3 regions of the Pseudonocardia nematodicida genome follow, and region 1 is predicted to be linked to each of the others. Evidence: predicted binding sites of a transcription regulator. Region 1 holds the regulator's gene; each other region holds the start of a gene.
What was found. Region 1 encodes LexA, which represses DNA repair genes until DNA is damaged. Its sites were predicted from a motif close to CGAACACGTGTTCG; they were not measured.
Positions count from the first base shown of each region.

Region 2: a site for LexA is predicted at 1,649-1,662, ahead of WIS52_RS05020 (intein-containing Rv2578c family radical SAM protein). Genes of this name have one in related genera too.
Region 3: a site for LexA is predicted at 6,109-6,122, ahead of dnaB (replicative DNA helicase). Genes of this name have one in related genera too.

Region 1 covers NZ_JBEDNQ010000012.1:203,185-212,980, forward strand. The annotation lists gene WIS52_RS26150 (vitamin B12-dependent ribonucleotide reductase) at 1-925, opposite strand, end outside; gene nrdR (transcriptional regulator NrdR) at 1,111-1,599, opposite strand; gene WIS52_RS26160 (hypothetical protein) at 2,139-2,345, opposite strand; gene WIS52_RS26165 (hypothetical protein) at 2,892-3,080, opposite strand; gene lexA (transcriptional repressor LexA) at 3,550-4,281, shown strand; gene WIS52_RS26175 (hypothetical protein) at 4,366-5,430, opposite strand; gene hflX (GTPase HflX) at 5,544-7,007, opposite strand; gene dapF (diaminopimelate epimerase) at 7,063-7,923, opposite strand; gene miaA (tRNA (adenosine(37)-N6)-dimethylallyltransferase MiaA) at 7,920-8,858, opposite strand; gene WIS52_RS26195 (class III extradiol ring-cleavage dioxygenase family protein) at 8,855-9,562, opposite strand; gene WIS52_RS26200 (DUF349 domain-containing protein) at 9,775-9,796, shown strand, end outside.
Region 2 covers NZ_JBEDNQ010000002.1:136,499-146,294, reverse strand. The annotation lists gene WIS52_RS05025 (YibE/F family protein) at 1-1,037, opposite strand, end outside; gene WIS52_RS05020 (intein-containing Rv2578c family radical SAM protein) at 1,672-3,684, shown strand; gene WIS52_RS05015 (hypothetical protein) at 3,719-3,886, opposite strand; gene aspS (aspartate--tRNA ligase) at 3,980-5,824, shown strand; gene WIS52_RS05005 (hypothetical protein) at 6,002-7,210, shown strand; gene WIS52_RS05000 (BTAD domain-containing putative transcriptional regulator) at 7,266-9,796, shown strand, end outside.
Region 3 covers NZ_JBEDNQ010000019.1:57,016-66,811, reverse strand. The annotation lists gene WIS52_RS31275 (FAD-binding oxidoreductase) at 1-462, opposite strand, end outside; gene WIS52_RS31270 (helix-turn-helix transcriptional regulator) at 657-1,787, shown strand; gene WIS52_RS31265 (deoxyribonuclease IV) at 1,797-2,564, opposite strand; gene WIS52_RS31260 (DUF4333 domain-containing protein) at 2,638-3,018, opposite strand; gene WIS52_RS31255 (hypothetical protein) at 3,245-3,700, opposite strand; gene rpsF (30S ribosomal protein S6) at 3,902-4,216, shown strand; gene WIS52_RS31245 (single-stranded DNA-binding protein) at 4,228-4,764, shown strand; gene rpsR (30S ribosomal protein S18) at 4,816-5,052, shown strand; gene rplI (50S ribosomal protein L9) at 5,067-5,513, shown strand; gene dnaB (replicative DNA helicase) at 6,153-7,571, shown strand; gene WIS52_RS31225 (UvrD-helicase domain-containing protein) at 7,661-9,796, shown strand, end outside.

The DNA.
Region 1 (9,796 bases):
AGTTGTTCGCGTTCTGGTACTGCACCGAGGTGATGTCGGAGCCGCCGAGGTCCATGTCGAACCCGGCGTCGCGCAGCACGCGGACCTTGGCCTCCTCCTTGGCCTTGGTCTCGACGAACTCCTCGATGTCGGGGTGGTCGACGTCGAGGACGACCATCTTCGCGGCCCGGCGGGTGGCACCGCCGGACTTGATGGTGCCCGCGGAGGCGTCGGCGCCGCGCATGAAGGAGACCGGGCCCGACGCGGTGCCGCCGGAGGAGAGCAGCTCCTTCGACGACCGGATGCGGGAGAGGTTCAGGCCGGCGCCGGAGCCGCCCTTGAAGATCAGACCCTCCTCCCGGTACCAGTTCAGGATCGACTCCATGGTGTCGTCGACCGAGAGGATGAAGCAGGCGCTGACCTGCTGCGGGCTGGGCGTACCGACGTTGAACCAGACCGGCGAGTTGAAGCTGAACACCTGGTGCAGCAGCATCCAGGTCAGCTCGTGGTCGAAGATCTCGGCGTCCGCCTCGGTGGCGAAGTAGCCGTGCTCGACACCGGCCCGGCGGTAGGTGCCGACCACGCGGTCGATCAGCTGCCGCAGGCTGGACTCCCGGGTCGCGCTGCCCACGGCGCCGCGGAAGTACTTGCTGGTGACGATGTTGGTGGCGTTGACCGACCAGGACGAGGGGAACTCCACCCCGCGCTGCTCGAAGTTGACCGTGCCGTCCCGCCAGTTCGTCATGACGACGTCCCGGCGCTCCCACTCGACCTGCTCGTACGGGTGGACGCCCTCGGTCGTGAAGACGCGCTGGACGGCGAGCCCGGCGCGACGCCGCGCGCCGCCCTTGCCCCGTCCCCGCGCGGACTTGCCGGCCGCGTCCGCGCCGCCGTCCGTGCTGCTGCCCGCGGCGCCTGTCGTCGGGCCCCCGACGGTCTCGGTCATGTGAACTGCCTCCCGCATCCGACTTTTCTCGTCCGCGCGCTGGGGTGCGCGGACCCTCCCCCGGCTGGGCCGGCGGGGCCCGGCGGACCGCTCCACCTCGAGCCGATCCACCCACTCCGACCGGTAGCGGTGCGACGACGAGCCTCGTGAGCCCGCCGCCGCGCCGGTACCGGCGCGAGCCCCGCTCAGCCGTCCCGGTTGCCGGCCCCGTCGTCGGCTGCTTCCCCGGCAGCCGTCGACCGCAGGTCGGCGATCTCCTTCTCGAAGTCCTCGATGGAGGAGAAGGATCGATAGACGCTCGCGAACCGCAGGTACGCGACCTCGTCGAGCTCGCGCAGCGGACCGAGGATCGCCAGCCCCACCTCGTGGCTGGGGATCTCCGCCGCCCCGCGACCGCGCACCGTCTCCTCGACCCTGTGGGCGAGCTGCTGCAGGTCGTCCTCGTCGACCGGCCGCCCCTGACACGCCCTCCGCACCCCGCCGACGACCTTCTGCCGGCTGAAGGGTTCGGTCACCCCGCTGCGCTTCAGGACGGCGACGACGGCCTCCTCGACCGTCGTGAACCGCTTCCCGCACGAGGTGCAGGACCGGCGGCGGCGGGTACAGGTCCCGTCGTCGGCGGTCCGGGAGTCGATCACCCGCGAGTCCGGGTGACGACAGAAGGGGCAGCGCACGAGGACTTCCACCCTTCTCCCGTCACGAACCGGAGACTCTCGGCAACCAGTCGTTCCCCCAACCACTGGGAGAACGACACCAATGTAACCCCCACATCTAGGGGTTGGCCAACCCGGACCCGGCGCGTCGCAACAGTTCGCCCGATCGGGAACCGAAGCCTCGCACACCGCTCCGCGGGACCCTCGCGGAGCGCTCGATCACGGTCGCCGGGATCCCCCCTGCTCAGGCCGCACGGCCGGGCCGGACGCACCGTCCGCCGCGCGGCACGGACCGCGGCGGACGTCGTCGCGATGCGACAACACGCCACCCGGGCGCGCCGGACGGCGCGGCCGGGAACACCCCGCTACGTGACCGCGACACGCCCGGCGCCACACACGACGGACCGGCCGGTGCCGCCCCGTGGCGTCGGCCGGCGCCGTGTCGCCGACGCTCACGCCGATGCGCGGACACCGACCGGGCTCCGATCTCCCCACGGTGTCTCAGCACATCGGTGGCACCGCCAGGGAGACCCGGCGCGCCACCGCGGATCCGGGGAGCCCTACCGGACACCCGTGTCGCCGACCGCCGGGACCGCCGGGGGCGCCACCGCGTCCGGGCCCGCGTTCCAGCCGGCGGCGGCGTCACCGAGCAGGCCCAGCAGCACCACGACCGCGGCGCTGCAGAACACGGTCGCGACGCCGGCCAGCAGACGGTCCGCCCGGCCCCGCCCACCGCGGACCGACGACCGCGGCCGCGCCGGCGCCACGCAGCGCCGCCCGGCCGGACGAACACTCCGCGGCGGGACCGGCGCGGAACTCGGCGGCGCCACCCCCCGCCGCGCGAACCCCGGCAGCGCAGACCCCGGCAGCGCGCGTCGCGGCTGTGCAGACCCCGGCAGTGACAACCCCGGCGGGGTGCGCAACGCGGACCCGACACCACATCCGGCCGGCTCCGCGAGAACCGGGCCGGCGCCCCGGCGCGACGGCCCTCCGTCGAGGACGGCCCGTGGCAGGACCTCCGGTACCGCCCCGGACACGACGCCCGGCACCCGACGCCGCACGCGCCGACGCCCGGCCCTACCGGCGTGCACCTCCCGGCGCCGCCGGACCTGCTCCGTCTCCCGCACATCGAGCTCTGGCATTGACTCCTCCTGCCGTCGCCGGGTCCACGGCACCCGGCCACACCCGACCGCGTGCCCCGTGCGCCCGCTCCGGCCCTTCCCCGAGGCCGGTCGAACGCACGTGCGACCTGTGTAGCACCGTGCACCGACAAGAACGGCGTCCGCGCAGGTCACGGCGGCGCACCACGCCCCTCAGCGGACGGCGACCACCGGTACGCCGGCCCCGTCGGGAGTCGCGTTCGCCAGGGCGGCGTTCTCGGCGAGCAGCCCCAGGCCGACGACCGCGGCCGCGGAGGCCAGCACCACCCCGACGGCCCGGACGACCCGCTCCGCGCCACCGGACACCCCGTGACCACCCAGCGACCGACGCGCGCGCGGCATCCCGCCGCACCACGTGGCACCCGGCGCACGGGGCGCCACGAGCGGTCGCCGGGTGCCACGACCGGGACCCGGCCGCCGCGACGGGGTCGCACCGTCCGCGACATCACGCGGCCGCCCCGCACGCTGCGGCGGCGCGGGGACCACGCCGTCCACGGCACGCCGCGGCCGCCTCGGTCGGTCCGGCGACGCGGGGAGGGGTGCGCGCTCGCGGGCTCCGGTCGTACCGCCCGGCCGGGCCTGCACCGTCGTCGTCGCCATGACGCCACCTCCCTGAATCACGGAGCCGGCCCCGGTGGCCGGTCCACCGCGTTCGATCGAATTCATGTTCGATCGAACGCCTGTGCGATGTTGTACCACCACCGGCCGGGGGAATCCACGACACGCCAGGGGGCGACATCGAACGCATGTTTGGCGGACGGCGTCGCGGCGGCTAGGGTGCGTATCGGTAGACCCCGAGGAGGCGAATGCGATGGCAGCGGACGAGTCCGGAGGCGGCACGCCCGCCGGGCCGGGTTCCGCGAAGGTTCGGGAGTTCCCCGACCCCGCGGCCGACACGCGGGGCCTGACCCCGCGGCAGCGGAAGGTACTGGCGGTGATCCGGGAATGGGTGGACCGCTACGGGTACCCGCCGAGTGTGCGCGAGATCGGCGACGCCGTCGGTCTGACGTCCACCTCGTCGGTGCACCACCAGCTGCGGACCCTGGAGCGCAAGGGCCTGCTGCGGCGGGACCCGAACCGGACCCGCGCGGTGGACGTGCGCAGCCCGGAACAGGTCGCGGGCACCGACGGCGCCGACACCGACGCGACGGGCGGCCCGGACCGCCCGGCACCGGCGTTCGTGCCACTGATCGGCGACATCGCCGCCGGTGGACCGATTCTCGCCGAGCAGGCCGTGCAGGACGTGTTCCCGCTGCCGCGCGAGATCGTCGGCGAGGGCACGTTGTTCCTGCTCAACGTCAAGGGCGACTCGATGGTCGACGCCGCGATCACCGACGGGGACTGGGTCGTCGTCCGCCAGCAGCCGGTCGCGGAGCAGGGTGAGGTGGTCGCCGCGATGATCGACGGCGAGGCCACCGTGAAGACGTTCCGCCGCAAGGACGGGCACATCTGGCTGATGCCGGCCAACGACGCCTACGACCCGATCCCGGGCGACGAGGCGTCGATCCTCGGCCGGGTCGTGGCGGTCATGCGCCGGCTCTGAGCCGTTCCGGACCGGGCCCGCCGAGAACGATCCCGGCGGGCGCGGCCCGGAGCGTGGTCCGGCGACGGGGCGGCCGTCGCCGGCTCAGCTCCGCCGCCTCCCGTGCACGATCATCGCGCCGATCCCGGCCAGCAGTGCCACACCGAGGACACCGGCGCCGGCGACCGCCGGCAGCCACGACGGGTAGGCGCGTGGCACGTCCGGGACCTCGGCGGGTTGCGCGACGACCGGCGCCGCCGGTGCGGTCGCCGCGGTCACCGCACCGGGGACCGCGCGCACGCCGGCCGGAGACATCCCGCGGGCCTCGGTGCCCGAGTGCAGCGTTCCGGCGCCGTCGAGGGCGACCGCCTCCCCTTGCGGCTCGTCCGGCAACGGCACCGGCATCGGCGCCCCGCGCAGGGCCTCGACCAGCACGTCGCCGGTGAGCGGCCGGTCGGCGGGCAGCGGGAACAGCCAGGCATCGGTGTAGGTGCGCAACGCGGCGGCCCGCGCGGTCGCCCCGGGCGGTGCGACGGCGCCACCGGTGATCGTGCGCGCGCCGGCGGGACCCAGCGGCCCGCCGCGGGTCGCGGAGTACGGCAGCACGACCTCGGCGACCCGTTCGAGCGGGACCGGCCCGTCGGCCTCGAGCGGGCGGGCCGGCCGGTACACGCCGGCCGCACCGGCGGTCTTGTCCACCAGCAGCGGGGTCCCGTCGTCGGCGACCAGCAGGGCCTCGGCGTCCCGGGGCCCGTCCGGGTAGGTCAGGTCGTGCACCCGGGCCGGTCCGTCCGGGGGCAGCACCACCAGCCGGACCGCGTCGCGGCGGGCGGTGTTGTCGCCGACGTCGGCCAGCCACAGCGCGCCGTCCGGCGACATCCCGAGGTCCTCCACGTCGACGACGTCGACCGGCGCGCTCCGTTCCCCGGTGACGGCGCAGGTCGCCGGGTCCAGGGCGAAGGCGCGCGCGGTGTCCCCGCCGCCGTCGTCGATCGCGTGGTAGCGCGTCGGCGAGGCGCCGGGCGGGCCCTCGGTGACCAGGCCGGACAGTTCGGCGAGGCGCGGGTCGTCGACGGTGCACACCGGTTGCGGCTCGGCGAGGGTCTCGCCGCCGGCGGGGGTTGGGCCGGCCGACGCGGTCCGGGATGCGCCGGCCGTCGACAGGACCACCGCACCCACCACCGCGGCGATCACCGCGGCCCGCGCGAGCCGACGACCGGCAGGTCCGGGCGCACCCTCTGACCAGGCGTCGCGTCCTGACGGTCCGCCCGGACGTGCAGGACTCAGCGACCCGCCGCCGTCGCCGGGAGTTCCGGATCAGCCGCGGACCCCCCGGTCCGTGCCGCGTCCCCGGCGACGGCGTAGGACAGCACCGCGGATCCGAGGTCCGGCCCGACCCGGGCGCGCAGCCGGGTGCCCTCGGGCGTGTGCTCCTCGGCCAGGACGTCGCCCTCGTCGTGCAACCGCGCCACGAGCGCGCCCTCGGTGTAGGGCAGCAGCAGGTCGACCTCGTACTCGGGCCGCGGCAGCCGCTCGGCGATGCGCTCGCGGAGCTTCTCGATGCCGTCCCCGCGGTGCGCGGACACGAACACCGCCTCGGGTTGGGCGTGCCGCAGCCGGGCGAGCGCGAGGTCCCCGGCCGCATCCGTCTTGTTGATCACGAGCAGCTCGGGCGGCATGGTGTCGCCGCGCTCCTCGCCGATCTCGACGAGCACCTGCCGGACGGCGGCCACCTGGTCGGCGGGCAGCGGGTCGGACCCGTCCACGACGTGCACGAGCAGGTCCGCGTCCGCGGCCTCCTCCAGGGTCGACCGGAACGCCTCCACCAGCTGGTGCGGCAGGTGCCGCACGAAACCGACGGTGTCGGTGAGGGTGTAGGCCCGCCCGTCCGGGGTCTCCGCCTTGCGGGTCGTCGGGTCGAGGGTGGCGAACAGCGCGTCCTCGACCAGCACACCGGCGTCGGTCAGGGCGTTGAGCAGGCTGGACTTGCCCGCGTTGGTGTAGCCGACGATGGCGACCGAGGGCACCTCGTATCGCTTGCGGTTGCCGCGCTGGGTCTCCCGGACCTGGCGCATCGCGCCGATCTCGCGGCGCAGCTTCGACATCCGGGTCCGGATCCGGCGACGGTCCAGCTCGATCTTCGTCTCACCGGGACCACGACCACCGATACCGACGCCGCCGGCGGCCCGGCCGCCGACCTGCCGGGACAGCGCCTCGCCCCAGCCGCGCAGCCGCGGCAGCAGGTAGGACAGCTGGGCCAGCTCGACCTGGGCCTTGCCGTCCCGGGAGCGGGCGTGCTGGGCGAAGATGTCGAGGATCAGCGCGGTCCGGTCGATGACCTTGACCTTGAGCCGCTCCTCCAGCTGCCGGAGCTGGCCGGGCGAGAGCTCGCCGTCGCAGATCACGGTGTCCGCGCCGGTGCCCTGCACCACGCCCTTGAGCTCCTCGACCTTGCCGGAGCCGATGAAGGTCGCCGGGTCGGGGTTCTGGCGGCGCTGCACGAGCCCGTCCATCACCTCGGAGCCGGCGGTCTCGGCGAGCCGGGCGAGCTCGGTGAGCGAGGCGTCGGCCTGCTCGGCGGTGCCGGTGGTCCAGACCCCGACGAGCACGACCCGCTCCAGCTGGAGCTTCCGGTACTCGACCTCGGTGATGTCGGTGAGCTCGGTGGACAGGCCGTGGATGCGGCGGAGCGACGAGCGCTCCTCGAGTTCGAGTTCACCGGTGGACGGCGTGCGGGGTTCAGTCATCGTGGGACCGAGTGTCCCACGACGTCCGGTCGCGTGTCGCGGAGATTCGTGCCGGTCAGGACGGCGCGTCCCACCAGGCGCGGTCGATCTCCCCGGTGGCGAGCAGGACGGCGGGCCCGTGCAGCACGGTCGCGCCGGTCGCGGCGCCCTCCCCGGCCTCGACGGTCACCCGCAGCTCGCCACCCGGGGTGCTCACCCGCACGTCACCGGCGTCGTGACCGGCCGCGCGCAGCGCCGCGACGACCGCGGCGACCGTGCCGGTGCCGCAGGCCCGGGTCTCCCCCACGCCGCGCTCGTGCACCCGCATCCGCACACGGTCCCCGTCGAGCGGGGTCACGAACTCGACGTTCACGCCGTGCGGGAACAGCCCGGGGTCGACGGCCGGTGCGCGGGTCAGGTCGACGGCGTCCGGGTCGACGGCGATCACGCAGGCCAGGTGCGGGTTCCCGACGTCGAGCGCGATCCCGTCGAAGCGGGCGCCGCCGGTGGTGGCGACCGAGGCCGGTCCGATCCGGACCGGGCCCATGTCGACCGAGACGAGCCCGCCGTCGACCCGCGCCGCGCGGACCCCGGCCCGGGTGCCGACCGGGCCGCCGCCGGGGGCCCAGCCGCGCTCGTGCAGGTAGCGGGCGAACACCCGCACCCCGTTGCCGCACATCTCGGCGACCGAACCGTCGCCGTTGCGGTAGTCCATGAACCACTCGACGCCGGGCTCCGGGTCCCCCACGCCGTCGGCCCCGGCGAGCTTCTCCCAGCGGACGACGCGCAGCACGCCGTCGGCGCCGAGGCCGCGGTGCCGGTCGCACAGCGCCGCGACCCGCTCCGGGGTCAGGTCCAGGGCGGCGTCCGGGTCGGGCAGCACGACGAAGTCGTTCTGCGTCCCGTGCCCCTTGGTGAACTCCACGCCGCCGGTCATTCGACCAGCGTACGAGCGAGGACCTCGCGGGCGCGGGCGGGCAGCTCCGCCGCGCCCGGTCCGGTGGCGTCGAGCCAGTGGATCCGGGCGTCGCGGCGGAACCAGGACCGCTGCCGCCGGACGAACCGGCGGGTCGCGCGGACGGTCTCCTCCCGGATCGTGGCGAGGTCCGGGCGCTCCGGGTCCCGTTCGAGGGCCTCGAGGACCTGCCGGTAGCCCAGCGCCCGCGACGCGGTGCGGCCCTCGGCGAGGCCCTCGGGCAGCAGCGAGCGGGTCTCGGCGACCAGGCCGTCGTCGAGCATCCGGTCCACCCGCAGCGCCACCCGGGCGTCGAGCTCGTCGACGGCGCGGTCCACACCGAGCAGGACGGCGTCGTAGCGGGGGGTGCCGGTGGTCGGCATCGTCGCGCGGAACGGCTTCCCGGTCAGCGCGATCACCTCGAGCGCGCGGACGATCCGCCGCCCGTTCGACGGCAGCACCTCCGCCGCGGCGGCCGGGTCCCGTTCGGCGAGACGGCGGTGCAACGCTTCCGGGCCGAGGCGGGCCAGCTCGGCCTCCAGCTCGGCGCGCAGCTCGGGGTCGGTGCCGGGGAACTCCAGCTCGTCGAGCACGGCCTGGACGTAGAGGCCCGACCCGCCGACCAGGACGGGCGTCCGGCCGGCGGCCCGCAGCTGCTCGATCACCGCGCGGGTCTCGCGCTGGTAGGCCGCGACCGAGGCGGTCTCGCGGACCCCGAGCACGTCGAGCAGGTGGTGCGGCACGCCGCGGCGCTCGTCGGGACGGACCTTCGCGGTGCCGACGTCGAGCCCCCGGTAGAGCTGCATCGCGTCCGCGTTCACCACCTCGCCGCCGAGCGCGAGGGCGAGCTCGATGCCGAGGTCGGACTTGCCGGTGGCGGTGGGGCCGACGACCGCGACGAGCGGCGGCGCGGTCACGGGACCGGCTCCCACAGCGCGACGTGGTAGGCGACGCCGTAGGGCATCGAGCTGTGCCGGTGGGTCGCGGTCCAGCCGTGCCCGGCGGCGCGCGCCGCGCCGGCCAGTACCTGCCACGGGGCGCGGCCGGCGGCCCACAGCGCGGCCGCGCCCGCGGGGTCCAGCTCGGCGAACGCGGCGGGGTCGGCCTCGTCGAGCGCGGCGGCGACGACGGCGTCGAACGCCTCCGCGGCCTCGTCGAACCCGCCGGGTGCGGCCGGAGTGTGCATCGCGGCACCGTCGCCGACGACGAGCAGCCCGGCCTCCCCGGCGAGCTCGGCGCCCAGGGCGAGGCAGTCGGCGGGGGACGCGTCCGGGGCGACCAGCTCGCCGCGCGCCGACCGGGCACCGGAGCCCGTCGCGACCCAGGCGGCGATCAGCAGCGGGAGCGGGAGCTCCGGCCCCTCGTCGGCGGTGCCGTCCCCGGGCAGTGCCACGGGAACGTCCCGCCCGTACCCGGCGAACGTGCCGGCCGTCCCTGGGGCGACGGTGCGGCGCCCACCCGGGTCCGCGCCGACCACGACCCAGTCGCTCGCCAGCGCCGCGAGCCGGGACACCACCGTGCGGCACGACGCCCGCAGCGCCTCGGTCTCGACCGCGGCGCTACCGCACAGCTCGGGCACCAGCAGCGGGGGCTGCGGCAGGACGGCGATCGCGGCGGGCACGGCCGCCGAGCCTAGTGCCCGTCGCCGGCCGGTCGTCCGGCCCGGCCGGTCCCGCACGGGTGCTCGCGGTTCCCCCGGGCCCGGTCGACCTGCTTGAATCGCCTCTCCGGTCTCTCGCCCCGCGAGGGGGCCGGAGCGCGCACGGCCCCCTCCGGTCCCCCGGGCGGGGCGCCCGCCGGTGATCCGGTGGGCCGAACGAGGAGGACACACCGGTGCCCGAGACCAACGCCGCCC
Region 2 (9,796 bases), on a different contig from region 1:
AGCTCCGGGTTCGCCGCGCCCAGCTCCCACACCGCCGAGGCCTGGGTGACGGTGACGTCGTCGAGCGCGCCGAGCGCGCCGATCACCAGCCCGGCCAGGATCAGGCCGCGCGGGTCGATCGGGGCGTCGCCGAGGGTGCCGATGAGGTTCGCGGTGGTGTCGTCGAGCCCGGTCAGCCGGGTCGCCGCGGTGAAGACGTAGCCGAGCACCCCGATAAGCGCCAGCGACGCCAGGGTGCCCAGCACCGCGCACGACGTCCGCGCCGAGACCCCGTGTGCCAGGTACAGCACCGCGAACATGATCAGGCAGGCGCCGACGACGGCGACCGCCAGCGGCGCGTGCCCGGACAGGATCGAGGGCAGCACGAAGCCCAGCAGCACCACGAAGCTCAGCACCAGGCCGGCCAGCGCGGCGAGCCCGCGCAGCCTGCCGAGCAGCACGACGGCGAGCGCGAACGCCCCGGCCAGCCACACCAGCGCGGGCGTCCGCTGGAAGTCGTTGATCTGGTAGGAGCTCGCCGCGTCCGGGTCACCGCCGGAGTAGGACATCGTCACCGGGTCGCCGACGGCGAACCGCGGGCTCGACGGCTCGTTCGGCACCAGCTGGACCAATTCCCTTCCCTCGCGCGGCCCGTCGGTCATGGTCACGGTGACGCCGGTGCAGGCACCGTCCCCGGAGTTGGGGGCACAGTCCGCGACCTGCACGGCCGTCACGTCGGCGCGCACCTGCTCGGTCCGCGGGAGCTCCGATACCGGGAGCTCGCCGGGCCAGAGCAGTACGACGCCGGCGAGCGTCGCGAGCGCGCACGGTACGAGCAGCGCGATCAGCAGGGTGCGGATCCGCCGGCCGGCCGGGGTGGCGGGGCCGTGTCCGTGTCCGTGCCCGTGGCCGTGCCCGGTCGCTGCGGCGTCGTCGGCGGGCGGGGGAGGGGGCCCGGACCGGCGGGACGCGCGGGTACGGGTGGCCCGGCGTCCGGTGTCCGCACCGTCCGGATGGTCGGTACCGGCGCCGACGGGGATCGCGCCGGTGTCCCGCACACCCGCGGTCGAGGGGGTGGCCCGGTCGGCGTCCGGCCACGGTTCCCGGGGGTGCGGGGGGCCGGTCCGGCGGCCGGGACCGCGTCGACGGGCCCCGGCCGGGTACGGCTCTCGTCCGGGCCGGTGCCCGTCGTGACCGTGCCGGTCGTACGGCTCATCGTACGCGTCGGGTTCGTGACCGGTCCGTTCGTAGCCGTGCGAGTCGTAGCCGCCCGGTTCGTGGCCGTGCCGGTCGTACTCCCGCCGGTCGTGGTCGTACGGGTCGTATCCGTCCCGCTCGTACCCGCCGCGTTCGTATTCCCGGTCGGAGCCACGTTCCGGGACCGGGTCATCCCCTGGACCACGCCGGACGTCCGGCGGGCGGTGCCCACCGGTGTGCCCGGTCGCGGGGCGTGCGTACGGACCGGTCTCGGGCGGGCGTACGGCACGGCGGCGTCCGGTGCCGGGCTCGGATGTGGGCTCGCCCCGGCCGGACCGTCCGTCACGGCCGCCGGGCGGACCGTGACGGGGGTCGTGGGGCTGCACGGCCCCATCCTCGCAAGCGCCCCGCGCCGGCCCGACCGGTGCTCGCCCGGACGACACCGCCGGGCGCCGACCGGTTGCCCGTTGTTCGAATATGTGTTCGACTCAGTGGGTGCGGTGGAGCGGACAGCAGGTGGGGATGGACGGGGTCGGCGGCGACGCGGCGCTGCCGGGGATGCGCGGGTTGCTGCGATCGGTGCGGACCCCGGAGTTCGCCGGCACGGTCTTCCACGAGGTGGAGGCGCGCTCGGTGCTGAACCGGGTCGGGGCGTCGTCGCCCGTGCCGTTCGGCTGGACGGTGAACCCGTATCGAGGCTGCTCCCACGCCTGCACCTACTGCCTGCGCGGGGACACACCCGTGCTCATGGCCGACGGCCGGTCCCGGCCGATCGCGGACCTGCGTCCGGGCGACGAGGTGATCGGAACGGTGCCGGACCGGCGCGGCCGGCGCCGCTTCGCCCGCACCCCGGTCCTGGCGCACTGGTCGACCCGGCGCCGCGCCCAGCGGGTGACCCTCGACGACGGCACCGTGCTGGTCACCTCCGCCGAGCACCGGTTCCTCACCGGAGACGGCTGGGCGCACGTCCGGCCGGGCCGCTGCCGCGCGTCGTCGGACCGCCCGCACCTCCGGCCGGGAACGGCGCTCGTCGGCCCCGGGGCCGACGCGGTGCCGGGCGGGGAACGTCCCGAGGGCTGGACGGAGGGCTACCTCTGCGGGCTGGTCCGGGCCGACGCCGTGCGGGCCCGGGTGACGGCGGAGCCGTTCCCGTCCGCGTGGGTCGAGCTGGAGGCGCTGACCCGCGCCCACCACCTGCTCACGACGGTGCGGCCGGTCCCGGCCGGCGGTCCGTCGCTCCCGGAGCGCGGGGGAGGGCGCACCGTCGGCGTCACCGCCTGGCCCGCCCGGCCCGGCGCCGGCTGGTCGGCCGGGTTCCTCGGTGGCCTGCTCGACGGCTGCGGCGAGGTCACCGCCGGGGTGTTGCGGATCGTCCCGGGCGACGAGGCGCTGGCCCGCGCCGGTGTCGACGCGCTGCGCCGGCTCGGGTTCCGGGTCGCGACCGAACCGTCCGGGCGGCCGGGGGTGCGGGTGCTGCGGCTGCTCGGCGGGGTCGCCGAGCAGCTCCGCCTGGTCGCGCTCGCGGACCCGGCGGTAGCGCGGGTGCGCGATGTCGGCGGCGCGCTCGTCGAGCCGGGGCCGCGGGGAGAGCCGCGGGTGGTGTCGGTCGCCGACACCGGCGAGATCGTGCCGATGTTCGACATCACCACCGGCACCGGGGACTTCGTCGCCGCCGGGGTGGTCAGTCACAACTGCTTCGCCCGCAACACCCACACCTACCTCGACCTGGACGCGGGGACCGACTTCGACTCCCAGATCGTGGTGAAGGTGAACGTCGCGCGGGTGCTGGAGCGTGAGCTCGCGAAGCCGTCGTGGGCCCGCGAGCACGTCGCGATGGGCACCAACACCGACCCGTACCAGCGGGCGGAGGGGCGGTACCGGCTGATGCCCGGCGTGATCTCCGCGCTCGCCCGGTCCGGGACGCCGTTCTCGATCCTGACCAAGGGCACTGTCCTGACCCGGGACCTGCCGGAGCTGAGCGCGGCCGCGGCCGATGTCACCGTGGGCACCGGCGTCTCGATCGCGCTGCTGGACCGGGACCTGCAGGCCGGGCTGGAACCGGGCACGCCGAGCCCGCGGGCCCGGCTGGACCTGGTCCGCCGGATCACCGACGCGGGCCTCCCGTGCGGGGTGATGGTCGCGCCCGTCCTACCGTGGCTGACCGACTCCGACGAGGCCCTCGATGCGCTGCTCGCCGAGATCGCGGCGGCCGGGGCGACGCGGGCGACGGTGCTGGCGCTGCACCTGCGGCCCGGCACCCGGGAGTGGTTCCTGCGGTGGCTGGCCCGTGAGTACCCGGCCCTGGTCGGCCGCTACGAACGGCTCTACCGGCGCGGTGCCTACGCCGGCCGGGAGCACCGCGAGGCGCTCGCCCGGCGGGTCGCGCCGCTGCTGGCCCGGCACGGGCTGGACCGGCCGCTGCCGAATCCGCGGGATCCGGGGTGGCAGCGGATCCCCGAGCAGGCCCCCGCGCCCGACCCGCGGGAGGGGCAGCTGAGCCTCATGTGAACGGAGTCGGGGCCGCTCACCGTGGGCTCACACGTCACCGTGGTCCGTCCTCGGCGGGATCGCCGAGTGCTCCGTCATCGAGCAGCGCCTCGACCTCCGCGCGGTCGCGGGACCAGGCTCGCGCATCGACCGGCGGCAGCTCGTCGAGCAGCCTGTCGACCTCGCCGGCCGGGACCGCGCGACGCAGCCTCTTCTCCGCCATCTGCCCACGGCCACGAGTCCGCTGTGCGCAGGTCGCCGGTCGTCGTAAACCTGGTGGCGGCGCCCCCGGGCCCGGCCGATAGCCTTGACCGCCGTGATGCGAACCCACCCCGTCGGCACCCTGCGTGCCGAGAACGCCGGCCAGACCGTGACCCTCGCCGGATGGGTGGCCCGCCGCCGCGATCACGGTGGCGTGATCTTCATCGACCTCCGCGACCGCTCCGGGTCCGCCCAGGTCGTCTTCCGCGAGGGCGAGATGGCCGAGCGCGCCCACCGGCTGCGCTCCGAGTTCTGCGTGCAGGTCGTCGGGGAGGTCGTCCGGCGCCCCGCGGGCAACGAGAACCCCGAGCTGCCGACCGGCGACATCGAGGTCACTGTCACCGGGCTGACCGTGCTGTCGGAGGCCGCGCCGCTGCCGTTCCCGGTCGACGAGCACACCGGCGTCGGCGAGGAGATCCGGCTGACGCACCGCTACCTAGACCTGCGCCGCCCCGGCCCGGCCGCGGCGATGAAGCTGCGCAGCGACGTCAACAAGGCCGCCCGCGACGTGCTGGCCGCCGAGGACTTCCTCGAGGTCGAGACCCCGACGCTGACCCGGTCCACCCCCGAGGGCGCCCGCGACTTCGTCGTCCCGGCCCGGCTGCGGCCCGGGTCCTGGTACGCGCTGCCGCAGAGCCCGCAGCTGTTCAAGCAGCTGCTCATGGTCGGCGGGCTGGAGCGCTACTACCAGATCGCGCGCTGCTACCGGGACGAGGACTTCCGCGCCGACCGGCAGCCCGAGTTCACCCAGCTCGACGTCGAGATGAGCTTCGTCGAGCAGGACGACGTCATCGCGCTCGCCGAGAAGGTGCTCGTCGCGCTCTGGAAGCTGGTCGGGTACGACGTGCCGACCCCGCTCCCGCGGATGCCCTACGCCGAGGCCATGTCCCGGTACGGCTCGGACAAGCCGGACCTGCGGTTCGGGATCGAGCTGACCGAGCTCACCTCGTACTTCGAGGGCACCGGGTTCCGGGTGTTCCAGAACCCCTACGTCGGCGCCGTCGTCATGCCGGGCGGGGCGTCGCAGCCGCGCAAGGTGCTCGACGGCTGGCAGGAGTGGGCCAAGCAGCGCGGCGCCCGCGGGCTGGCCTACGTGCTGATCGGCGACGACGGGCAGGTCGACGAGCGCGGCCCGGTCGTCAAGAACCTCTCCGAGACCGAGCGGGCCGGGCTGGCCGGGGCCGTCGGCGCGAACCCGGGCGACTGCATCTTCTTCGCCGCCGGGAAGCCGTCCGAGGCCCGCGCGCTGCTCGGCGCCGCCCGTGGCGAGATCGCCCGCCGGATCGACGCGATCGACGAGTCCGCGTGGTCGTTCGTGTGGATCGTGGACGCGCCGCTGTTCGAGTCGGCCGCCGACACCGACGACGTCGCGGTCGGTGCGGGCGCCTGGACCGCGCTGCACCACGCCTTCACCTCGCCGACCCCGGACTGGATCGACAAGTTCGAGTCCGACCCCGGCAACGCGCTGGCCTACGCCTACGACATCGTCTGCAACGGCAACGAGATCGGCGGCGGCTCGATCCGTATCCACGACGCCGAGGTCCAGAAGCGCGTCTTCGAGATCATGGGGCTGACCCAGGACGAGGCGCAGGAGAAGTTCGGGTTCCTGCTCGACGCGTTCGCCTACGGCCCGCCGCCGCACGGCGGGATCGCGTTCGGCTGGGACCGGATCACGGCGCTGCTCGCCGGTGTCGACTCGATCCGCGAGGTCATCGCGTTCCCGAAGACCGGCGGCGGCTTCGACCCGCTGACCCAGGCCCCGGCGCCGATCACCGCGGCCCAGCGCAAGGAGGCCGGTGTCGACGCGAAGCCGGCCGCCGCTGCCCCCGGCGGCGCCCGCCCCGGCAAGCCGGCCGAGACCGGCGGCGGTGCCCCGGAGAAGCCGGCCCCGTCGGCCTGACCGGCAGCGCTGCCGCGCAGGTCGTGGCTTTCGCCGCACAGGCCGTGACCTGTGCGCCGCGGCCGGATCCTGTGCGGCGCTGCCGGGCCGGGAGCGTTCCTACCGCCCCGCGCCGCTCGCCGGTTCGTGCCGTCACGGCGCGGACCGGGGCGCGGACGGAGGGTAGGGTTTCCGGCGATGTCCGATCCGTACGCGACCCCCACGGCGGTCGCGGCGGCGGCCGGTGCTGCCCGGCTGCTGTCGCGCCGGGCCGGCTCGGAGGTCGAGCTCTCCGAGCCCGAGGATCTCGGTGGCAGCGGGAACTCGGTCGTCGCCCGGGCCCGGATGGGACAGAACCCGTTCTCCGACCGCCGCAGCGTCGTCGTCAAGCAGTACTTCCCGATCACCGCCGAGCCCGCGGCGGGCGGGCCGGCCACGTCCGACCCGTTCCGCTATGAGGTCGCGTCCTGCCAGCTGTTCACCGCGCTGCCCACCGACGTCCGGCCGAGCCCGGCGATCATCGCCCACGACCCGGAGCAGCGGCTCCTGGTGCTGGAGGACCTCGGACGCAGCTCGACCCTGGCCGACAAGCTCTTCGGCCACGACCGGGAGGCCGCGAAGTCCTGCCTGCTCGGCTGGGCCCGCGGGCTCGGCCGCATGCAGGCCGCCACCGCCGGCCGGGAGGGTGACTTCGGGGCCCTGCTGCGCCGGCTGGGGGAGAAGGTCCGCCGGGACCCGGTCGCCGACCAGGCCCGGGCCGCGCTCGCCGGGCTGCCCGAGCTGCTCGGGACCGACCTCGGCGTCGCGCCGCCGGAGCTGGCGGTGCTGGAGGCCCGTGCCGCGGTCCGGCTGCTCGGCGGCACCGGGTTCCGCGCGTTCAGCCCGTCCGACACCTGCCCGGACAACAACCTCGTGACCAGCCGCGGTGTGCGGTTCGTCGACTTCGAGTGGGGGTGCTTCCGGGACGTCGTGCTGGACGCCGCCTACGCCCGCGTCCCGTTCCCGGGGTGCGCGGCCAGCTTCGCGCTGCCCGCGGGGATGGGTGAGCAGATGCTCGAGGCCTGGCGTATCGAGGTCGCGCCGGTGTGGCCCGAGCTCGACGATCCCGACCTGCTCGCGTCCCGGCTGACCGACGCGCACGTGCTGTGGGTGTGGTGGTCGACGTGGATGCTGCTGCCGCGGATCCGGCACCGGGACGGTCCGATCGGCAGCGACGCCGGCCGGTCGCCGCGGATCAGCACCGCGCTGCGGCACTACTGGCGCGGGCTGGCCGGCATCGCGGCGGCCACCGGGCTGCCGGGGACCGCGGAGCTCGCCGGCGCGGTCGTCGACGCCCTGGACGAACGGTTCCCGGACGCGCCGTCCGAGCTCCCGCTGTTCCCCGCGTTCCGCACCGCGGGTTCGTGACACGGGGTCCCGCCGAGGGCTGATCTTCCACCGCGCATCGGTCTACGCTGCGCGCGTGGCGGACGTGACGATCACCGCGTTCGGGCCGATATCGGCCCGTGTCCACGGGGAGCCGGTGGAGCTGGGCGGCCCCCGGCAACGCGCCGTGCTCGGCGTGCTGGTCGCGGCCGCGGGCCGGGTGGTGTCGGCCGACCGCTTCACCACGGACCTGTGGTCCACCGGTGCTCCGCCGCACGCGCTGGGGTCGCTGCAGGCCTACGTGTCGCACCTGCGTCGCCTGCTCGAACCGGACCGCGCTCCCCGGACGCCGGCGTCGGTGCTGGTCAGCGCGGTGCCGGGCTACGCGCTGCGACTCCCGCCCGACGCGGTCGACGTGTGGTCGTTCGACCGTCTCGTCGCCACGGCGGCCCGGTCGGCGGACCCGGCACAGGTGGTCGAGCTGGTCACCGGGGCGCTGGCACTGTGGACCGACGAGCCGTTCGCCGCCTACTCCGGATCGGAGTGGGCGGACGTCGAGATCGCGCGGCTGCGCGAGTCGCGGGCCACGGCGGTGGAGCTGCGCGCGGCCGCCGCACTGGACCTGGACCGGCCACGGGACGTCCTGGCCGACGCGCTGCTGGGCGCCGACCCGTTGCGGGAGCCGGCGGTCGCGCTCCGGGCCCGGGCGCTGTACCGGGCGGGCCGTCAGCGGGAGGCGCTGGCCGAGCTGCGGGCGTTGCGCGCGCGACTGGCCGACGAGCTCGGCCTGGACCCCGGCCCCGCGCTTCGGACCCTGGAGTCCGACATCCTGACCCAGTCCCCGGTCCTCGACAGCCCCGGCCCACTCGCTCCCGCGCCGGGCCGGGCGGGTGCGGCGCCGGGTGACAGCGGTGGTGAACGTGGCTCCGTCGGCTCGACGGGGGCCGGGGGTGCGGCGGGCCCGGTCGATGCAACCGTCCCGGCCGACGCGGCGGTCCTGGCCGATGCCGCGGGCCCGGGCGGCGCGGCGGATCCGGTCCGCCCGGACGGCGCCGTCGGATCGGACGGCGCGGCGGGCCCGGAACCGCCGGATCCCCGCACCCGCCTCGTCGGCCGCGACGCCGAGCTCGCCCGGCTGGCCGCGGCGGCCGGGCGGGGCGACGGGCAGCCGTCGGTCGTCTGGGTCGAGGGGGAGGCGGGGACCGGCAAGTCCGCGCTGGTCGAGGAGTACGCCCGGTGTGTCGACGGAGTCCGGGTCACCCGCGGTCGCTGCCCTGAGGCGACGGGCTCTCCGCCGGGATGGCCGTGGCAGCAGGTCCTCGGCGAGCTCGCCCCCGGCGACGACGACCCCGGCCCGTCGGGGGCCTTCGACCTCGCCGGCCGGGTCGCGTCCGCGGTCGCCGCACACCCCGGCGTCCTGGTCGTGCTGGAGGACGTGCACCGGGCCGACGAGGAGACCCTGCAGGTGTTGCGCCAGCTGCTCGGTTCGGGGCGGGGTGGCGGCCGGCTCCTCGTCGTCGCGACCTTCCGCAGCGTGGAGGGCGGTCCGGAGCTGCTCGCCACCCTGGCCGCGACCACCGGCCGGACCGCGGACCGGATCGTCCTCGGTGGACTCGACGACGACGCGGCGACCATCCTGCTGCGCGACCTGCTCGACCGCCCGCTGCCGGATGCGGCCTGGCGGGAGCTCGTCGAGCGCGCGGCCGGGCACCCGCTGTTCCTGCGCCAGCTGGCCGGCGTCGTCGCGCTGGAGGGGCCGGCCGCGGTCCGCTCGCTGCCCCGGGCCCTGCGGGACCTGCTCACCCGCCGGCTCGAGCAGCTGCCCGCCCGTGCGGTCAGCACGCTGTCCCGGGCCGCGGTGCTGGGCCGCGACGTCGACGTCGACCTCCTGCTGGAGCTGTCGCCGCCGCGCGGGACCGACGGCGAGGAGGAGGTGATCGACGACCTGGACGCCGCCGTCGTCGCCGGGCTGCTGGAGACGGTGCCGCCGGGGGAGCTGCGGTTCACCCACGTCCTGGTGCGCGACACCTGCTACGAGCGGATCCCGCCGCTGCGCCGGGCCCGCATGCACCTCGCCGCGCTGACCGCGCTGGAGCAGCGCGCCGGCGACCGGACCTTCCTGCTGGCCGAGCACGCGGCCCGGTCGCTGGGGCCGGCGACCGCGGCCCGGGCGCTGCCGCACCTGGAGCGGGCCGCGCGACGGGCCGGCGACGGCGGCGCCCCGGCCCAGGCGGCCGGGTACTGGCGCGAGGTGCTGGCCGCGCACCGGCTGGGCGCGGGCACCCCGGCGGGCCGGCTGGCGGCGCACCGGGAGCTGGTGGCGGCCGTCGCCGGGAGTGGCGACGTCGTCGGCGCCCGCCGGGAGCGGGAGGTCTCGCTGGCCGCCGCCCGCGAGCTCGGGACCGACACCGACGTCGCCCGGGCATGGCCGATCCCCGGACCGGCACTGTGGACGGCCCGTCCGTTCGACCCCGCGGACAGCGCCGCGACGGCCGACGAGATCGGCCGGCTGCTGGACCGGATCGACCCCGCCGACCTGCGGCTGCGGGCCGAGCTCCTGGTCACCCGGGCGCAGGAGGCCGAGCCGTGGCTGCTCGACGTCGCGCTGCCCAGCACCCGCGAGGCCGG
Region 3 (9,796 bases), on a different contig from region 1:
CCGGCGGGCGAGCGGGCCCAGCCCGCCGCCGGTGGTGTAGCCGACCACGCCGATCCCCGAGCTCGAGCCGTTCAGCGGGGCCAGGCCGTGCGGGGCGGCCGCGTCGATCACCGCGCGCCAGCGGACCCCGGCGCCGGCCCGGGCGAGCCGGGCCACCGGGTCGACGGCCAGATCGGTCATCCGGCGGGTCGAGACCAGCAGGACGTCGTCGAGATCGGACGTCAGGCCGTGCCCGGTGGCCTGGACCGCGACGTGCAGGCCGTGCCGCGCGGCCCAGCGCACGGCCGCGGCGACGTCCTGGGCGCCGGTCGCGCCGACGACCACCGCCGGGGTGGGCAGGTGGGCGAGGTTGAACCCGGTGACCTCGTCGCCGAAGCCGGCGTCGGACGGCACGAACACCGGTCCGTCGACGGCCGCGGCGAGATCGCCGACGGGGAGGGCACGCTGGGCTTCGGTGGTCATGCAGGGGCTCCCGGGAGACGGCGCGGGCTCGGACACCGCCGACGGTGCCGTCCCCGCGGCCCGCGCCCCATCCCCGGAGCCTGGGCGAGCAGCACCCCAGAAACCTGGGATCATGTCTCTGACCTGCGAAGGGAGTCGTCAGCTCAGCAGTTTTGACGATGCTTGACGCACCGTTGTGCAACGACACTCGACGGGTGCCCTCCGCTGCTCCGGCCCGTGTCCGGGAACGACTGACCGCACTGGCCTCGGCCGGGCTGGACGCGCGCGGCTTCTCGCTGGCCGCGCTGGAGGTGCTGCGGCCCGCGCTCCCGTTCTCCGCGGCCTGCCTCGCCACCGTCGACCCGGCCACCGAACTGGTCACCGGTGTGGTCAAGACCGACCTCACCGACGAGAACGACGACCTGTGGGCCCACCACGAGTACGAGGTCGTGGACCTCTACAACTCCCTCGACGTGTTCCGCCGCCCCGGCGGCACCACGACCGCACTGGCCGAGACCGGGGGTGACCTGCGCCGGCTGCGCCGGTTCGACGAGTTCTTCTCGCCGATCTACGGCTTCGGCGACGAGCTGCGCTTCACCACGCCCGCCGACGGCGCCCACTGGGGCTTCGTCGCGCTGTTCCGCGACGACGGCCGCGGGTTCAGCCAGGCCGAGCAGGAGTTCGCCGGCGACGTCGGCCGGCTGTTCGGCCGGGGCATGCGGGCGGGCCTGGTGGCCGGGGCGGCGTCGGCGTCGGCGGACGACACCTACCGGACCGAGGGGCCCGCGGTGCTGGTCGTCGGCCGGGACGGGGAGCTCATGCACGGCGGCCCCGGAGTCACCGAGCGGCTCGCGGACCTCGGCGGGGAACCGGGGGGTGCGTTGCCCTTCCCGCTGCTCGGCCTGATCGGGGCGGCCCGCCGGTTCGCGGCCGGGAACCTGGCCCGGCTGCCCCGGACCCGGCTGCGCACCCGGTCCGGCCAGTGGGTGGTCGCGCACGCGTCGCCGCTGAGCGGCCCGGACGGGACGGCCGGCTCGATCGTCGTGACGATCGAGGAGGCCCGGCCGCCGGAGATCGTTCCGCTGGTGACCGCCGCGTTCGGGCTGACCCCGCGGGAGCGGGACGTCGTCGGGCTGGTGCTGCGCGGGGCCGACACCGCCGAGATCGCCCGCACGCTGCACCTGTCGGCCTGGACCGTGCAGGACCACCTCAAGTCGGTGTTCGCGAAGGTCGGGGTGCGCAGCCGCCGCGAGCTCACCGCGCGCGTCTACTTCGACCAGTACGCGCCGCGGCTGCAGGTCGGTGCCGGGGTCACGCCCTCGGGCTGGTTCGCCGGTACCGCCTGACCCCTCCAGCTAGGCGTTCTCCCGCAGGAAGGCGATGTCGCGGGCCTGGCCCTCGGCCGGGGTCTCCACCACGACCGGCGCCCCGGCCTCGGCGACGACGGCGGCCAGCTCGTCCGGCGGGATCGTCCCGGAGTCGATGTTGGCGTGCCGGTCCCGGGCCGAGTCGAACTCGTCGCGCGAGTTGTTGAGGTGGATCAGGTCGATCCGCCCGGTGATCGCCCGTGCCCGCTCCACGACCCCGGCGAGCTCCTCGCCGCCGGCGAACGCGTGGCAGGTGTCCAGGCAGAACCCGACCCCGAACTCGCCCACCGCGTCCCACAGCCGGCCGAGCATGTCGAACCGCCGCGCCATCGCGTTGTCCCCGCCGGCGGTGTTCTCGATCAGCACCGGGACGTCGAACCCGTGCTCACCGGCTTGCCGCTCGACGAACTTGCGCCAGTTGTCGATCCCGACCGCGGGGTCGTCGTCCTTCGTGACGTGCCCGCCGTGCACGACGAGACCGAACGCGCCGACCTCGGCCGCGCCGGCCAGGTGCTGCTGCACGATCTTGCGCGACGGGATGCGGATCCGGTTGTTCGTCGACGCCACGTTGGCCGTGTACGGCGCGTGCACCACGACGGCGACGTCCGACGCGGCGAGCTCGGCCGCGCGCGGGTGCGGCGGCGGCTTCTTCCAGCCCTGCGGGTCGGACAGGAACAGCTGGATCACCTCGGCGCCGACCTCCGCGGCGGCGGCCAGCGGGTCCTCGGCGTCCCGGACGTGCGCTCCGATCTGCATGCCGCAGACGGTAGCGAGCACCACCGACACCGGGCCGCCCCCGTCGCGGCCCGGTGCCGGTGGTGCCCGCGGGTCAGGCCTGCTCGATCGAGAAGTTCACCAGCCCGCCGTGGACGGAGGTCACGGTCACCAGGGCCGCGAGCTGCTCGCCGTCCATGGTCAGCGTGCAGGTCTGGACCGCGTCGACGCGTGGTGCGAGCTCGCCGTCGCACACCGTGTCCTCGACCGGTGATCCGCTCGGGGCGGCGACCTGGTCGGAGACGGTCGTCGCGAGGAGCCCGGCCGCGATCGGGCGCGCCTCGGTGCCGATGTCGAACTCGACGGTGTCGCCCTCGACCGCGCTGACCGTCGCCACGGCGTCGACCGGCTGACCACCGGTGGTGAACTCGCAGCGGGTGCTGCGGCCCACCTCGGCGTCGAGGTCGTCCGGACAGGTGACGGCGGCGCCGTCGATGGTGACCCCTGCTGCCCCAGCTGCGTCGCGATCGTCGTCGCGACCTGGTCGCGGGGGACGACGGCGGCGCAGCCGGCGGCGGCCGGCAGGGCGGCGGCGAGCAGCGTGACCGTCAGGAACCGGGTCGTCGCGGTCGGGGTGGTCGGCGGCAGGCGCACGGAACGGCTCCGGGTGGGATGCGGGGCACGGACGTGCGCCCGGTGATGGCGACGAGGGGACAGCGGGGTCATCCGGCGTGCGCGGACGGGGCGGCCCCGTCCAGGAGCAGGGCGCGCCAGGCCTTGCCGGCGCGGCGCCCGTCGGCGATGTCGTGCACCGCGCCGGCGGCGACGACCGCGTCCCCGACGTAGGTGTCGAACATCGAGGCCGTCGCGGTACCGGCCCCGTTCGGCCGGACCAGCGAGATCCGCCGCCGGGTCCCCGCGACCGTTGCGCGGAAGCCGCCGGTGAACTCGTACCAGGGGAATCGGATGTCGGTGACCGCGGAGAGCGGCTCGTCGAACACCGGGCCCTCGTCGGAGACGAACGACAGCCGCCGGTCCCGGAGGACGAGGATCCCCGGGGTGTTCATGATCCCGGACAGGATCCAGGCGTGGCTGCGGTAGTAGGGGGCGTCGGACACGTGGGCTCCCGGTTCGGTGTCGGTGTCGGTCCCGATCACCTTCACCGGCCCCGCGGCCACGGCCCATCCCAGCGATCTGGGGATCCGCCGTACCCGCAGGTCGGCGACCGGATCGCGGTTGGTAGCCTCGTCCGGTCCTCCTGCAGTTCCGTGCGCGGCCACCGGTCGCGGACGCAGAACTGTCGGGGGGCACTGAGAACCTCCTGTCACGGCCGTCGGGGTCGTGACCGTTTTCGAGTCCATAGGAGGTGAGTGGTTCTCATGCGTCACTACGAGGTCATGATCATCCTCGACGGCAGCCTGGACGAGCGCACCGTGCAGCCGTCCCTGGAGCAGTTCCTCACCGTCGTGAAGAGCGACGGCGGATCGGTCGAGAAGATCGAGGTCTGGGGCAAGCGCCGGCTGGCCTACGAGATCAAGAAGCAGGGCGAGGCCATCTACGCGGTCACCGAGATCACCGCGGAGCCGGCCACCGTCGCCGAGCTGGACCGCCAGCTGGGCCTGAACGAGTCCGTGCTGCGCACCAAGGTGCTGCGCAAGGACGTCGTCCGCACTCCGGCGCCCGTCGCGAGCTGAGAGGGGCTGTCATGGCCGGCGAAACCGTGATCACCGTCGTGGGCAACCTGACGGCGGATCCCGAGCTGCGGTTCACCCCCTCCGGCGCCGCGGTCGCGAACTTCACCGTGGCGTCCACCCCGCGCACCTTCGACCGCCAGTCCGGCGAGTGGAAGGACGGCGAGGCGCTGTTCCTGCGCTGCAACATCTGGCGCCAGGCGGCGGAGAACGTCGCCGAGTCACTGACCCGCGGTTCGCGGGTCGTGGTGCAGGGGCGTCTCCGGCAGCGGTCCTTCGAGACCCGTGAGGGCGAGAAGCGCACCGTGGTCGAGATGGAGGTCGACGAGGTCGGCCCCTCGCTGCGCTACGCGACCGCCAAGGTCAACAAGGTCAGCCGGGGCGGAGGCTCCGGCGGCTTCGGTGGCGGCGGCGGTGGCGGCTACGACGGCGGCGGCGGCCAGCAGGGCGGCGGTTCCGGCGGGGGCAACTCCGGCGGCTATGACGACCCCTGGGGTTCGGCCCCGCCCGCCGGCAGCGGCGCGGCGTCCGACGACGAGCCCCCCTTCTGATCCACTCCCCCGCCCCGGCGGGGCGCTCGACTCACACACAGGAGCACCACCATGGCCAAGGCCATCGTGCGCAAGCCGAAGAAGAAGGTCTGCGCGTTCTGCAAGGACAAGGCTCAGCAGATCGACTACAAGGACACCGGTCTGCTGCGCAAGTTCATCTCCGACCGGGGCAAGATCCGTGCCCGTCGGGTCACCGGCAACTGCCGGCAGCACCAGCGGGACGTCGCCGTCGCGGTGAAGAACTCCCGCGAGGTCGCGCTGCTGCCCTACACCTCGACCGCGCGCTGAGGACGGGGAGACACGTGAAGCTCATCCTGAACGCCGACGTCCCCAACCTGGGCGGCCCGGGCGACATCGTCGAGGTCAAGGACGGCTACGGCCGTAACTACCTGCTGCCGCGCAAGCTCGCGGTCGTCGCCACCCGTGGCGCCGAGAAGCAGGTCGAGCAGATCCGCCGGGCGCAGAAGTCGCGGGAGATCCGCGACCTCGGCCACGCCCAGCAGGTCGACTCGCAGCTGAAGAACCTGAACGTGACCGTCCCGGCCAAGGCGAGCGACAGCGGTCGCCTGTTCGGCTCGGTCACCCCGACCGCCGTCGTCGACGCGGTCAAGGCGGCCGGTGGTCCGGTGCTCGACAAGCGGACCATCGACGTCCCCGGACACATCAAGACCCTCGGCAAGCACCAGGTGCAGGTCCGCCTGCACCCGGAGGTCACCACCGAGCTGCCCATCGCGGTCGTCACGAACTGAGCGCGACCGGCATGACCGTGGGTGGGTGACCACTCGCAGTAGTCAGGGCGGTGTCCGGAGCCACGAGCTCCGGGCACCGCCCTTCTGCATGTCGGGACGGTGCTCGCGAAGATCGTCGCGACGGACTCCGGGGTCGGGAGTGGACACTCCACCCCGGATGGCGGACACGGACCGGATCCGTTGTCACGCAGGCGACACGCCGAGAAGTGACGCCGTACTCGTCGGACGGGCCTGTGGATGCGCCGGACGGCGAACGGTCTCCGAGCCGGCCCGACACGCCGTCCGAGGGCCGTGCGACGACACGCCACGCCGATGTTGTCCACATCGGCGAATGCGCCTCTGAGCAGCAGATACGGCGGAAATCCGGCTGTTCTCCCCAGGTTGTCCACAGCACCGTCCCGGGACGGGCGGTCTCCGTGCACAGTTCATCCCCAGATCCACCCCCAGCCGGGTTAGGAGTGCCTGCCCGGGCGACCTAGCCTCGGTCCGACCGGCCCGGCGGGACACCCCGCGTGCCGGACGTCCCGGCGGACACGGCGCGCGCCGCCGCTGGGAGAGGGAGATCCGTGCGGACGGGCGAGCACCGCTCGCGCGTCGAACGCGTGTTCGGTAACATGTTCACCGGGGGTGACGCTGCGTATGGCTCTGACGGACGACCGTCCCACCGGGCGGCCGCGTGCCGTTCGCGACGGCGAGCAGGGCGGCGGCTCCGGTGACAGCGGCGGGCACGGCACGTTCGACCGCCAGCCCCCGCAGGACCTCACGGCCGAGCAGTCGGTGCTCGGCGGCATGCTGCTGAGCAAGGACGCGATCGCCGACGTCGTCGAGGTGCTGCAGCCGGACGACTTCTACCGGCCCGCCCACCAGACCGTCTACGAGACGATCCTGGACCTCTACAGCCGCGGTGAGCCCGCCGACGCGGTGACCGTGTCCGCGGAGCTGCAGCGGCGCGGGGACCTGGTCCGCCTCGGCGGTGCGCCGTACCTGCACACGCTGATCGCGACCGTCCCCACCGCGGCGAACGCGGCGTACTACGCCGAGATCGTCGGGGAGAAGGCGATCCTGCGCCGGCTGGTCGAGGCCGGCACCCGGATCGTGCAGCTCGGCTACCACGGGGCCGACGGGGGCGAGGTCGACGATGTCGTCGACCGGGCCCAGGCCGCGGTCTACGAGGTCACCGAGCGCACCACCACCGAGGACTACACGGTGCTGGAGGAGCTCCTCCAGCCCACGATGGACGAGATCGACGCGATCGCCTCGCGCGGCGGCCAGTCCACCGGCGTGCCGACCGGGTTCGCCGACCTCGACCAGGTCACCAACGGCCTGCACCCCGGCCAGATGATCGTGGTCGCGGCCCGGCCGGGTCTGGGCAAGTCGACCCTCGGTCTGGACTTCGCGCGCTCGTGTTCCATCAAGAACGGGATGGCCAGCGCGTTCTTCTCGCTGGAGATGAGCAAGTCCGAGATCGTGATGCGTCTGCTCTCGGCGGAGGCACGGATCCGGCTGGCCGACATGCGTGCCGGGCGGATGTCCGACGAGGACTGGACCCGGATGGCCCGGCGGATGTCGGAGATCTCCGAGGCGCCGCTGTTCATCGACGACTCGCCGAACCTGACGCTGATGGAGATCCGGGCCAAGGCGCGCCGGCTCAAGCAGCGCAACGACCTGAAGCTGATCATCCTCGACTACCTGCAGCTGATGACCTCGGGCCGCAAGGTCGAGTCCCGGCAGCAGGAGGTCTCGGAGTTCTCCCGGCAGATCAAGCTGCTGGCCAAGGAGCTCGAGGTCCCGGTGGTGGCGATGAGCCAGCTGAACCGTGGCCCCGAGCAGCGGACCGACAAGCGGCCGATGCTGTCCGACCTGCGTGAGTCCGGCTCCATCGAGCAGGACGCCGACATGGTGGTCCTGCTGCACCGCCCGGACGCGTTCGAGAACGACGACCCGCGCGCCGGCGAGGCGGACCTGATCCTGGCCAAGCACCGTAACGGCCCGACGACGACGATCACCGTCGCGCACCAGCTGCACTACAGCCGGTTCTCGGATCTCGCACACGGGTAGAGGTAAAAAAGGCGGTCGCGCTATTCTGATGGGTGCCTTCAGAATGGGAATCCGCGCCTCTGCAAATTAATCTTAGCACGGGTTCGGAATTGCGCGACAGACCGTCTCCCGCCGACGAGCTCGCGGCGGAGACCGCACGGATCCGCCGGCTGCACGCGCTGCTCGCCGACGAGCTCGCCGCCGCCGGGCTGCAGGCCCGGGGCTCGCTGGCCGCGGCGCCGGGCGAGGAGCTCAGTGCCCGCTGGGAGCGGGACGTGTCCGTGCAGCGCTGGGCGGACCGGATGACGGCGCTGACCGCCGCGCGGTCCGGGCTGTGCTTCGGCCGCCTCGACCACGCCGGCGGAGAGACGAGCTACATCGGACGGATCGGGCTCACCGATCCGGCGAGCTCGGAGAGCGCGCTCGTCGACTGGCGGGCGCCCGCGGCCCGGCCGTTCTACTGCGCGACCCCGGTCACCCCGCTCGGCGTGCGACGGCGGCGGCACTTCCGGATCGGCGGCACCGCGCCCGACGAGCGGGTCCTCGACCTGCACGACGACGTCCTGGACCGCGTGGCGCTGGCCGACGCCGACGCCGGGACGGCGTCCGATCCGGCGCTGCTGGCCGCGCTGCGGGCGCCGCGCGGGTCGACGATGCGCGACATCGTGACGACGATCCAAGCCGAGCAGGACGAGATCATCCGGCTGCCGCAGGCGGGCACGGTCGTCATCGAGGGCGGTCCCGGCACCGGGAAGACCGCGGTCGCGCTGCACCGGATCGCCTACCTGCTCTACTCGCACCGCGAGAAGCTGGCCCGCAGCGGCGTGCTCGTCGTCGGCCCGAGCGCCGGGTTCGTGCACTACGTCGGCGGCGTGCTGCCGGCGCTGGGCGAGTCCGCGGTCGTGTTCACGACGCCGGGCCGGCTGGCGCACGGTGTCGTCGCGACCGCCCTGGACGACGACGCGGTCGCGCGTACCAAGGGCGACCTGGCGATGGTGGACGTGCTGCGCCGCGCCGTCGCCGACCGGCAGGAGCTGCCCGAGGAGCCGATCGCGATCGTGCTCGAGGACGTCACCGTCGAGATCGACCGGGAGACCGCCGCCCAGGCACGGCGACGGGCCCGGGAGACCGGCCGGACGCACAACGCCGCGCGGCCGGTCTTCCGCGACACGCTGGGCACGTTGCTCGTCGCGCAGGGCCTGGAGCGGCTCGAGCAGGAGCTGGAGGACCCGCCCGAGCTCGCCGAGCTGCTCGAGGGGCTCGGCGACCTGCCGGAGATCGACCCGGCCGGCGCCGCCGGGCTCTCCGAGGAGCTCCGCCGCGACCTGCGCGACGAGCTGCGCGCGCACCGGGCCTTCCACCAGGCCGTCGAACTCCTCTGGCCGGAGCTGGCCCCGGAGCGCTGCCTGGCCGAGCTGTACGCGGCGCCGGAGCGGCTGGCCGCGGCCGGCGACGGGCTGGGGACGCTGCACCGGGACCTCGGCGCGGCGTGGACCGTCGCGGACGCCCCGCTGCTCGACGAGCTCGCCGAGCTGCTCGGACCGTTGCCGGAGGCCACCCGGAGCACCCCGGCGGAGCCGGACGGGCGCTACGCCGGCGAGGTGCTGAGCTTCCTGGAGTCGCACGACCGCGACCTGGCCGGGGAGGACCCCGACGAGCTGCGCCCGACCGACTTCGTGACCGCGGACGTGCTCGCGGCCCGGCACGTACCCGGGCTCGCCGGCACCGTGGCCGAGCGGGCGGCGGCCGACCGGGAGTGGCGGTACGGGCACCTCGTCGTCGACGAGGCGCAGGAGCTCTCGGCGATGGACTGGCACGTCCTGCTGCGCCGCTGCCCGTCCCGGTCGATCACCGCGGTGGGCGATCTCGCGCAGCGTGGCGCGGCGGCGGGGACGCGGGCGTGGGGCGACGTCCTCGGTCCCTACCTCGGCACGCGCTGGACGCACCGGTCGCTCACGGTCAACTACCGCACGCCCGCCGAGATCATGGAGCGGGCCGCCGAGGTACTGGCGGGGTACGCGCCCGGCCACCGGCCGCCCGAGTCGGTCCGGGAGACGGGCGAGAGCCCGTGGTCCGCGGAGGTCCCCGCCGACCGGCTCGCCGGGGAGCTGCGCCGGATCGTGGAGCGGGAGCGGACCAGGGCCGGTCGCGGCACGCTCGCGGTGATCGCGGCGGGCACCGGCGGCCTCGGGGACCCGGGAGTGCCGCTGCACACGCCGGCGTCGTCGAAGGGGCTGGAGTTCGAC